Regions from separate parts of the Hydrogenophaga sp. GW101-3F08 genome, predicted to be linked through region 1. Evidence: riboswitches for the same ligand, from Rfam matches in the RefSeq annotation. Region 1 holds a riboswitch; the other holds the start of a gene.
What was found. Region 1 has a riboswitch for S-adenosylhomocysteine ahead of ahcY (adenosylhomocysteinase). Riboswitches for the same ligand answer to the same signal wherever they lie in the genome.
Positions count from the first base shown of each region.

Region 1 (4,889 bases):
GCCGGCCACACCAGGGTCTGCGAGATGAACGACAGGTCGCCCACGACCAGGTCGAACGGTGCCGCGGCGGCCTCGCCACCGGCTTGCGCCAGTTGCTCCGCCGTGAGTTCGCGGGCGTTGCATTTTTCGATGCAAACCACGCGCGCATCGCCGCGCAACTTGGGGTGCAGCTGACCCTGCCCGACGTCGACGCCCACCACCTGCGTGGCGCCGCGCTGCAGCAGGCAGTCGGTGAAGCCACCGCTGCTCTGGCCCACGTCCAGACAACGCAGCCCTGTCACATCGATGCCGCCGTGCAGGAGCGCGCCTTCCAGCTTCAGGCCGCCACGCGACACGAAACGCGACTCCGCCGTGTCCAGCAGCTCCAGCTCCACCGTCTCACGCAGTTCGTCGCCGTTTTTGGTGACGGCCTTCCAGTCGCCACCGGCCAGGCGCCAGCGCACGCCAGCGGCGATCAGCCGCTGGGCCTGCGAGCGCGAAGCGGCGAGGCCTCGCTCAACAATCAACTGATCAGCACGCATGGGTGGCACAGAGCAACGAATAGAGCAAGCTCGCCGGAGCGAAACGAGCGGTCCGAAGGCCGCGAGAGCCCCAGGGCGCCGCGGAACCGGCTTCGCCGGGCCGCCAGCGTCGCCCCCTGGGGGGTGACGCCGAAGGCGGCGCGGGGGGGATCAATACCTATACGTGTCGGGCTTGTACGGGCCTTGCTTGGGCACGCCGATGTAGGCGGCCTGCTCGTCGCTCAGCTCGCTCAGCATCGCGCCCACCTTCTTCAGGTGCAGGCGCGCGACCTTCTCGTCCAGGTGCTTGGGCAGCACGTAGACCTTGCCCACGTCGTAGCCTTCGGGGTGGGTGAACAGCTCGATCTGGGCGATGGTCTGGTTGGCGAAGCTCGACGACATCACGAAGCTGGGGTGGCCGGTGCCGCAGCCCAGGTTCACCAGCCGGCCCTTGGCCAGCAGGATGATCTTCTTGCCGTCCGGGAAGATCACGTGGTCCACCTGGGGCTTGATCTCTTCCCACTGGCAGTGGGCTTCCAGCTTGGCGACCTGGATCTCGTTGTCGAAGTGGCCGATGTTGCAGACGATGGCCTGGTCCTTCATGGCGGCCATGTGCTCGAAGGTGATCACGTCGCGGTTGCCGGTGGTGGTCACGAAGATGTCGGCCTTGTCGGCGGCGTACTCCATGGTCACGACCTTGTAGCCTTCCATCGCGGCCTGCAGGGCGTTGATGGGGTCGATCTCGGTCACCCACACCTGGGCAGAGAGGGCGCGCAGGGCCTGGGCCGAGCCCTTGCCCACGTCGCCGTAGCCGGCCACACAAGCCACCTTGCCGGCGATCATCACATCGGTGGCGCGCTTGATGCCGTCCACCAGGCTCTCGCGGCAGCCGTAGAGGTTGTCGAACTTGCTCTTGGTCACCGAGTCGTTCACGTTGATGGCGCGGAACAGCAGCGTGCCCTTGGCCGACATTTCCTTCAGGCGGTGCACGCCGGTGGTGGTCTCTTCGGTCACGCCGATGATCTGGGCGCTCTTGCGGCTGTACCAGGTGCTGTCCTCGGCCAGCTTGGCCTTGATGGCGGCGAACAGGATGCGCTCTTCTTCGCTGCCCGGGTGGGCCAGCACGCTCTGGTCGCGCTCGGCCTGCTTGCCCAGGTGCATCAGCAGCGTGGCGTCGCCGCCGTCGTCCAGGATCATGTTGGGGCCTTCGCCTTCGCTGCCCTTGGGGCCGAAGTCGAAGATGCGGTGGGTGTAGTCCCAGTAGTCGGTCAGGGTCTCGCCCTTGACGGCGAACACCGGCGTGCCGGCGGCGGCGATGGCGGCGGCGGCGTGGTCCTGCGTGGAGAAGATGTTGCACGAGGCCCAGCGCACTTCGGCGCCCAGGGCCTGCAGGGTCTCGATCAGCACGGCCGTCTGGATGGTCATGTGCAGCGAGCCGGTGATGCGCGCGCCCTTGAGCGATTGCTTGGGAGCGAATTCTTCGCGGATGGCCATCAGACCGGGCATTTCGGTCTCGGCGATGCGGATTTCCTTGCGGCCCCAGTCGGCCAGGCCGATGTCGGTGATGGCGCAGTCGGTGGCGACGGCGGCGGGAATGCGTGCGTTCATGGTTCGCTCCTGAGAAGGTTGAATGAACCACCCCACGCGCGAAACGGGAATAAAAAAGCCCATCGCACGGAAGTGGATGAGCGTCGTTGCATGGATTTCCGAGCCTCACGCCCCGCGCTGACCGGTGGTCAGGGGTGCGCTGCAACGCTCCTCGGATGGCAACGATTCTAACGCAGGCAACCGTTTTGGCTATCTGCGAAACTGGCGGGCCTTTATGACCCATCCCCCGCTATCCGACTGGCCGCTGGCCGAGCGCGCGCGCATCCACGGCGTGCTCACCGACATCGACGACACGCTCACCACCGAGGGCGTGATCACGCCCGACGCTCTGGCCGCCCTGCACGCGCTGCGCGCCGCCGGCCTGCCGGTGTTCGCCATCACCGGGCGCCCGGCGGGCTGGAGCGAGGCCTTTGCCCTGGCCTGGCCGGTGAACGCCATCGTGGCGGAGAACGGTGCCGTGGCGCTGTGGCGCGGCGCCGATGGCGCGCTGTGCAAGGCCTGGCTGCAGGACGAGGCCACCCGCCGCGCGAACTTCGCGCAACTGCAGGCGGTGGCGCAAAACATCCTGACCACACTGCCACACACCCGCTTGTCGCAGGACAGCCCGGGGCGCGAGACCGACATCGCCATCGACCACAGCGAGTTCGCCCACCTGGACGACGTGTCGATCCACGAGGTGGTGCGCCTCATGCGGGCCGGTGGCCTGAACGCCACGGTCAGCTCCATCCACATCAACGGCTGGATCGGCGGACACGACAAGCTCGCCGGCGCGCGATGGATCGTGCGCAGCCACCTGGCACGTGAGCTCGACGCCGAGCTCGACCGCTGGGTCTACGTGGGTGACTCCACCAACGACGCGCGCATGTTCGGCCACTTTGCGCACAGCGTGGGCGTGGCCAACGTGGCGCGCTTCTGGGACCAGCTGACGCACCGCCCGCGCTACGTGACGCCAGGCGAACGCGGCGCGGGCTTCGCCGAGCTGGCACACGCTGTGCTCACCGCGAAAGCGCTCGCATGATCGAGCACCCGCTGCCGCCCGGCCACGGCGGCTCGCCCCTGCCCGCAGCCCCCCCGGTCCATGCCCGGCTCGGCCTGGTGGCCATCTTCGGCGCCACCTTCTTCGAGCTGGTGGGCTATTTCATGCTGCTGCCGCTGCTGCTGTTGCGGCTCAAGGGCGACGGCGTGTCCACCACACTGGCCGGGCTGTTCGCGGCCAGCGGCTGGGTGGGCGTGTTTCTCATCACGCCGTTCGCCTCGGCCATCACCCAGCGGCTCGGGCGCCGGCCCACGCTGTGGCTGTCGGCGCTGATCCCGGTGATCTCCACCACCGGCTTTCTGCTCACCGACTGGCTGCCCGCGTGGTTCGTGCTGGACTTCATCGCCGGCGCGGCCTCGGGCCTGCGCTGGGTGCTGGCCGAGGCGGTGGTGGCCGAGTTCGCGCCGCCCCTGAAGCGCGGCCGCATGGTGGGCCTGTTCGAGACCATGGTGGGCACCACCTTCGTGATCGGCCCTGCCCTGCTCGCCGTGCTGGGGCCGCAGAACCCGGCGGCGCTGTGGCTGGTGCTGGCCAGCCTGTTCATCGGCCTGCTGTGGAGCCTGGCGATCCCTCCGCTGCCGCGCGCGGTCGACGCCCACAGCGCGCGCGTGGGCCTGCACGGCGTGTGGCATGCGCTGCGCGCGCACCCGCTGATCATGACGGTGGGCTTCGTCGGTGGTTTCTTCGAAAGCGGGCTCACCTCCATCCTGCCGCTGTACGGCCTGAGCCTGGGTCTGGGCGTCGCGGCGGCGGCCTTGCTGGTCTCGGCCAGCGGCCTGGGCAGCGCACTCATGATGCTGCCCGCCGGCCTGCTGGCCGACCGGCTGGGCGGCCTCCCGCGCTGGGGCGGCGCCCACCGCGCGCGGCTGGCGATCATGCACGCCTGCGCGCTGGTCACGCTGGCGGCCACGGCGCTCATTCCCTTCGTGGCCGGCACGCCCTGGCTGGCGGCGGCGGTGGCCTTCTTCTGGGGCGGCGCGGGTGGCAGCCTCTACACGCTGGCCATGATCGACATCGGCTCGCGTGAAGAGGGCATCACCCTGGTCAACAGCACCGCCGTGCTGGTGCTGTCGTACACCCTGGGCGGCGTGCTCGCCCCGGCCCTGGGCGCGGCCATGCTGGATTGGGCGCCGGTGCTCGGCTTCCCCGCGCTGCTACTGGCCGTGGCCGGGCCGGGCTGGTGGCTGTTGCGCAGGGAAAGCCGCTCTTCAAGGCCTCTGAGAAGCGCCTGAAGCAACACCAGACCAGGCCAGCGCGGAACTGGCTCCGCCAGGCCGCAGCTGATGGCCGCCGTGCAACGAAAGCCCCCTCAAAGCCTCAGAGCACCGCCCGAAGCAACGCCAACCCAGGCCAGCGCGGAACTGGCTCCGCCAGGCCGCAGCTGGCGCCCCCCGGGGGGGGGGTGACGCCGAAGGCGGCGCAGGGGGGGACCGTTCAAGGCGCAGCGGTCGGAGCGTTCGCCGCCCGCGGAGCCGGATCGTCCGACGGCGCTGGTGCGGGCGCGGGTTTGTTCGCGCCGTCGAACACGCGGTCGGCCACACCGCCACCGATCCACATGCCCGCCAGCGTGACCCAGGCCGTGAGCGCGAAGATCGCGCCGCCCGTCATGCCCGCGCCCACGGCGCAGCCCCCCGCCAGCATGGAGCCGAAGCCCATCAGGATGGCGCCGACGATGTAGCGCGGCATGGTGTAGCCGCCGCCGAAGCCTTCGAGCTTCCAGTCGCCCCCCACCAGGGCGCCGACCA
Region 1 covers NZ_JBWKZP010000007.1:33,012-37,900, reverse strand. The annotation lists gene AC07YZ_RS17410 (TlyA family RNA methyltransferase) at 1-521, opposite strand, end outside; gene ahcY (adenosylhomocysteinase) at 672-2,108, opposite strand; S-adenosyl-L-homocysteine riboswitch at 2,180-2,267, opposite strand; gene AC07YZ_RS17400 (HAD-IIB family hydrolase) at 2,323-3,126, shown strand; gene AC07YZ_RS17395 (MFS transporter) at 3,123-4,376, shown strand; gene AC07YZ_RS17390 (YeeE/YedE family protein) at 4,579-4,889, opposite strand, start outside.

Region 2 (4,889 bases), on a different contig from region 1:
TCGTCGGGCGTGTCGGCCTGTGCGATCCAGCTGCTGATTTGTTGATGCTCATCGGGGGTCAGCAATGCCAGGTTCAGCATCTCGTCAATGGTTTTCATGGTGGCTTCGGTCAAGTCTGGGGGAACAGCGCTGATGCTGTCACACATCCCGAGCGCGGGCTTTCACGGTCATCTTTCACGTCGGCCCTTCACCGCAACCCCGCCTTGCGCAGCCGGTAGCCGAACTGCCGCAGCGTCAACCCCAGGCTCTGCGCCGCCCGCGACTGGTTGCCCTGGTGGCGGGTCAGCGCGTCCTGCAAGGTCTGTGGGTCGTGTGACGTGGCGCTCTGGTAGTCGCGCACCAGCCCGGCGCCTGCGGGCAGGGCCGGCGGTATCGGGGCCGAGGCGGGCGCGGGCCGGGCGCCCGCCAGCGCCTCGGGCATGAAGCGCTCCAGCGCCGCGGCCGTCACCAGCGTGTGGTCGGCCAGCAGCACCAGGCGCTCGATCAGGTTGCCCAGCTCGCGGATGTTGCCGGGCCAGTCGTGCGCCTCCAGCCGCGCCAGCGCGTCGGGCGCGAGGTTGACGTTGCGCTGGTGCGCCTGGTTGGCGCGGCTCACGAAATGCAGGGCCAGCGCGCGCACGTCTTCGCGCCGCTCGCGCAGGCTGGGCAGGCGGATCGGGATCACGTTGAGCCGGTAATACAAATCCTGCCGGAAGCCGCCGGCCTGCACCTCGCGCGCCAGGTCGCGGTTGGTGGCCGCGACCAGTCGCACGTCGATGCGGATCTCGCGCGTGCCGCCCAGGCGCACCAGCGTGCCTTCCTGCAGGGTGCGCAGCAGCTTGCTCTGCATGGCCAGCGGCAGCTCGCCGATCTCGTCCAGAAAAATGGTGCCGCTGTTGGCCTGCTCAAACCAGCCCGCACGCGCCGTGCTCGCGCCGGTGAAGGCGCCGCGCTCGTAGCCGAACAGTTCGGACTCGAACAGCGTATCGGGAATCGCCGAGCAGTTGACCTTGATGAACGGCTGGTCGCGCCGGCCGCTGGCCAGGTGCACCGCGCGGGCAAACAGCTCCTTTCCGGTGCCCGACTCGCCCAGCAGCAGCACCGTGGCCTGCGACTGCGACACGCGCTCCAGCTCGCCCAGCGCCCGCAGCAGCGCGGGCGAGCGGCCGATCAGCCCGTAGCGCGCGCTGCCCAGGTCGATCGCGCGCTCCAGCGCCTCGTTGCGCGCGGCCAGCTGGCGCCGCTCTTCGGCCACCAACTGCTCCAGCTGCAGCAACTGGCCGGCCAGCGTGGCCAGGATGCGCAGCAGCGCCAGGTCGTCGTTCAGGTGCCGCTGGCGGCTGCGGATGCGGTGGCAGGCCAGCACGCCCACGGTGGCGCCGTTCACTTCGATCGGCAGCGCGATGAAGGCCACGGTCTGCGGCGGCAGCTGGGCGCGCGCCACGGTGCGAAAGAGGAACAGTGGCTCGGCGTCCACGTCCTGCACGATGGCGGGCAAGCCGCTGGCCAGCACCCGGCCGGTGATGCCCTCGCCCCAGCGGAACACGCCGCGCGCCGCCTCGTCGGCGGTGAGGCCATAGGCGTGGCGGATGGACGCGGAGCGCTCCGCGCCCGGCGCCGCCTCGTCGGCCAGCACCATGCGCCCCCGGTTCAGGCCCAGCAGCTCGCTCATCAGGTGCAGCATTTCGCGCAACACGAAGGCCGGCGCCAGGCTGCGGCCCACCAGTTTCATGACCTCGCGCATGAGCAGCAGCTCCTGGGCGTGCCAGTCGGTGCCGGGGGTGTCGGGGTCGGTGCGGTGGGGTGGCATGGGCGTGGGAGGGGTTGGCGGGAGCACAAGCAAACATCGCACCAGCGCCGTGCCTGGCGCCGTTGGCGGCTAAAATCACCCCCTCTCAAGGAGCGCTGCAGCGCCGGGGGCATCGGCCAGATGCCCGCACCCGGTGTCAGGCTTGAGACGTCGGGGCCACACGGCCCTGGCTGGTCGTACAGACCCCCAACGGCGCTCACCAGTTTTTGCCCGCAACCCTGGTGAGCCTCATGTCCGTTGTTTCCGATTCCACCGCTTCCGCCCCGTCCCACGCCGCCGCCGTGCCGCCCATGCTGCTGTCCGGCCTGGAGCCGTTGCGCATCGGCGAGGGCAGCCTGTTCGTCAACGTGGGCGAGCGCACCAACGTGACCGGCTCCAAGGCTTTCGCCCGCATGATCCTGAACGGCGAGTACGAGCAGGCGCTGGCCGTGGCGCGCCAGCAGGTGGAAAACGGCGCGCAGGTGATCGACATCAACATGGACGAGGCCATGCTCGACAGCAAGGCCGCGATGGTGAAGTTCCTGAACCTCATCGCGGGCGAGCCCGACATCGCGCGCGTGCCGGTGATGGTGGACAGCTCCAAGTGGGAGGTGATTGAGGCCGGCCTGCGCTGTGTGCAGGGCAAGGGCGTCGTCAACTCCATCAGCATGAAAGAGGGCGTGGACGAGTTCAAGCGCCAGGCGCGGCTGGTGAAGCGCTACGGCGCGGCGGCCGTGGTGATGGCCTTCGACGAAAAGGGTCAGGCCGACACCTACGAACGCAAGGTCGAGATCTGCGAGCGCGCCTACCGCATCCTGGTGGACGAGGTGGGCTTCCCGCCCGAAGACATCATCTTCGACCCCAACATCTTCGCCATCGCCACCGGCATCGAAGAACACAACAACTACGCGGTCGATTTCATCAACGCCACGCGCTGGATCAAGCAGCACCTGCCGGGCGCCAAGGTGAGCGGCGGCGTGTCCAACGTGTCGTTCAGCTTCCGCGGCAACGACCCGGTGCGCGAGGCGATCCACACCGTGTTCCTGTACCACGCGATCAAAGCCGGCATGGACATGGGCATCGTCAATGCGGGCATGGTGGGCGTGTACGACGAGCTGGAGCCTGAACTGCGCGAGCGTGTTGAGGACGTGGTGCTGAACCGCCGCCCAGACGCCGGCGAGCGCCTGGTGGAGGTGGCCGAGACCGCCAAGAGCGGTGCCAAGGACGAGAGCAAGAAGAACGAGTGGCGTGCGCTGCCGATCCGCGAGCGCCTCAGCCACGCGCTGGTGCGCGGCATGAACGAGTTCATCAGCGAAGACACCGAAGAGATGTGGCGCGAGATCGAGCGCGAGGGTGGCCGCCCGCTCAACGTGATCGAAGGCCCGCTGATGGACGGCATGAACGTGGTCGGCGACCTGTTTGGCCAGGGCAAGATGTTCCTGCCGCAGGTGGTGAAGAGCGCGCGTGTGATGAAGCAGGCCGTGGCCCACCTGTTGCCCTACATCGAAGCCGAGAAACTGGCGCAGCAGGCCGCGGGCGCGGACGTGAAACCCAAGGGCAAGATCGTGATCGCCACCGTGAAGGGCGACGTGCACGACATCGGCAAGAACATCGTCACCGTCGTGCTCCAGTGCAACAACTTCGAGGTGGTGAACATGGGCGTGATGGTGCCCTGCCACGAGATCCTGGCCAAGGCCAAGGAAGAGGGCGCCGACATCGTGGGCCTGTCCGGCCTGATCACGCCCAGCCTGGAAGAGATGCAGTATGTGGCCGGCGAGATGCAGAAGGACCCGCACTTCCGCGAGAAGGGCATTCCGCTGCTGATCGGCGGCGCCACCACCAGCCGCGTGCACACGGCGGTGAAGATTTCGCCGCACTACGAAGGCCCGGTGGTCTATGTGCCCGACGCCTCGCGCAGCGTGAGCGTGGCGCAGAGCCTGATCGGCGACAGCCGGGTGAAGTACATCGCCGAGCTCAACGCCGACTACCACCGGGTGCGCACCCAGCACGCCAACAAGAAGCAGGTGCCGCTGTGGCCGCTGGAAAAGGCGCGCGCCAACAAGTGGCTCCCCGCCTTGCCCCCTCTCCCGCAGGCGGGAGAGGGCAGGGGTGAGGGCTCTCCCGAATCCGCCTGGGCCAGCCACCAACCCACCCAGCCGAAATTCATCGGCAAGCGCCAGTTCAAGAACTTCGATCTCGCCGAGATCGCGAAATACATCGACTGGGGCCCGTTCTTCCAGACCTGGGACCTCGCCGGCCCCTACCCCGCGATCCTGAGCGACGAGGTGGTGGGCGAGCAGGCCACCAAGGTGTTCGCCGACGCGCAGGCCATGCTCAAGAAGATCATCGAAGGCCGCTGGCTCAGCGCCAACGGCGTGATCGGCCTGTACCCGGCCAACACGGTCAACGACGACGACATCGAGCTCTACACCGACGAGAGCCGCAGCCAGGTGGCGCTCACCTGGCACGGCCTGCGCCAGCAGACGGAGAAGCAGGAGGTGGACGGCGTGCTGCGCCCCAGCCGCTGCCTGGCCGATTTCGTGGCGCCCAAGGGGGTGGCCGACGACTATGTGGGCCTGTTCGCCGTCACCGCCGGCCTGGGCGCCGACAAGAAGGAGCGGCAGTTCCTGGACGCCAACGACGACTACTCGGCCATCCTGTTCAAGTCGCTCGCCGACCGCCTGGCCGAAGCCTTCGCCGAGTGCCTGCACCACCGCGTGCGCACCGACCTCTGGGGCTACGCGGCCGACGAGGCGCTCAGCAGCGAAGACCTCATCAAAGAGAAATACCAGGGCATCCGCCCCGCACCGGGCTACCCGGCCTGCCCCGACCATTCGGTCAAGCGCGCCATGTTCGCGCTGCTGCAGGCCGACGAGATCGGCATGGCGCTGACCGAAAGCCTGGCCATGACGCCCGCGGCCAGCGTGAGCGGCTTCTACCTGAGCCACCCGGACAGCAGCTACTTCAACGTCGGCAAGATCGGGGAAGACCAGGTGCAGGACCTGGCCGAGCGCAGCGGCGTGGCCGCCAGCGAACTGCGGCGCTGGCTCGGGCCCAACTTGTAACCGTTTGTATGGGAGATTCCCCCGCTCGACCACCTGCGGGGACACAGCATCGGCGC
Region 2 covers NZ_JBWKZP010000008.1:215,101-219,989, forward strand. The annotation lists gene AC07YZ_RS19690 (hypothetical protein) at 1-98, opposite strand, end outside; gene AC07YZ_RS19695 (sigma-54-dependent Fis family transcriptional regulator) at 188-1,789, opposite strand; S-adenosyl-L-homocysteine riboswitch at 1,871-1,994, shown strand; gene metH (methionine synthase) at 2,020-4,833, shown strand.
Region 2: another riboswitch for S-adenosylhomocysteine. It lies ahead of metH (methionine synthase); the one in region 1 lies ahead of ahcY (adenosylhomocysteinase).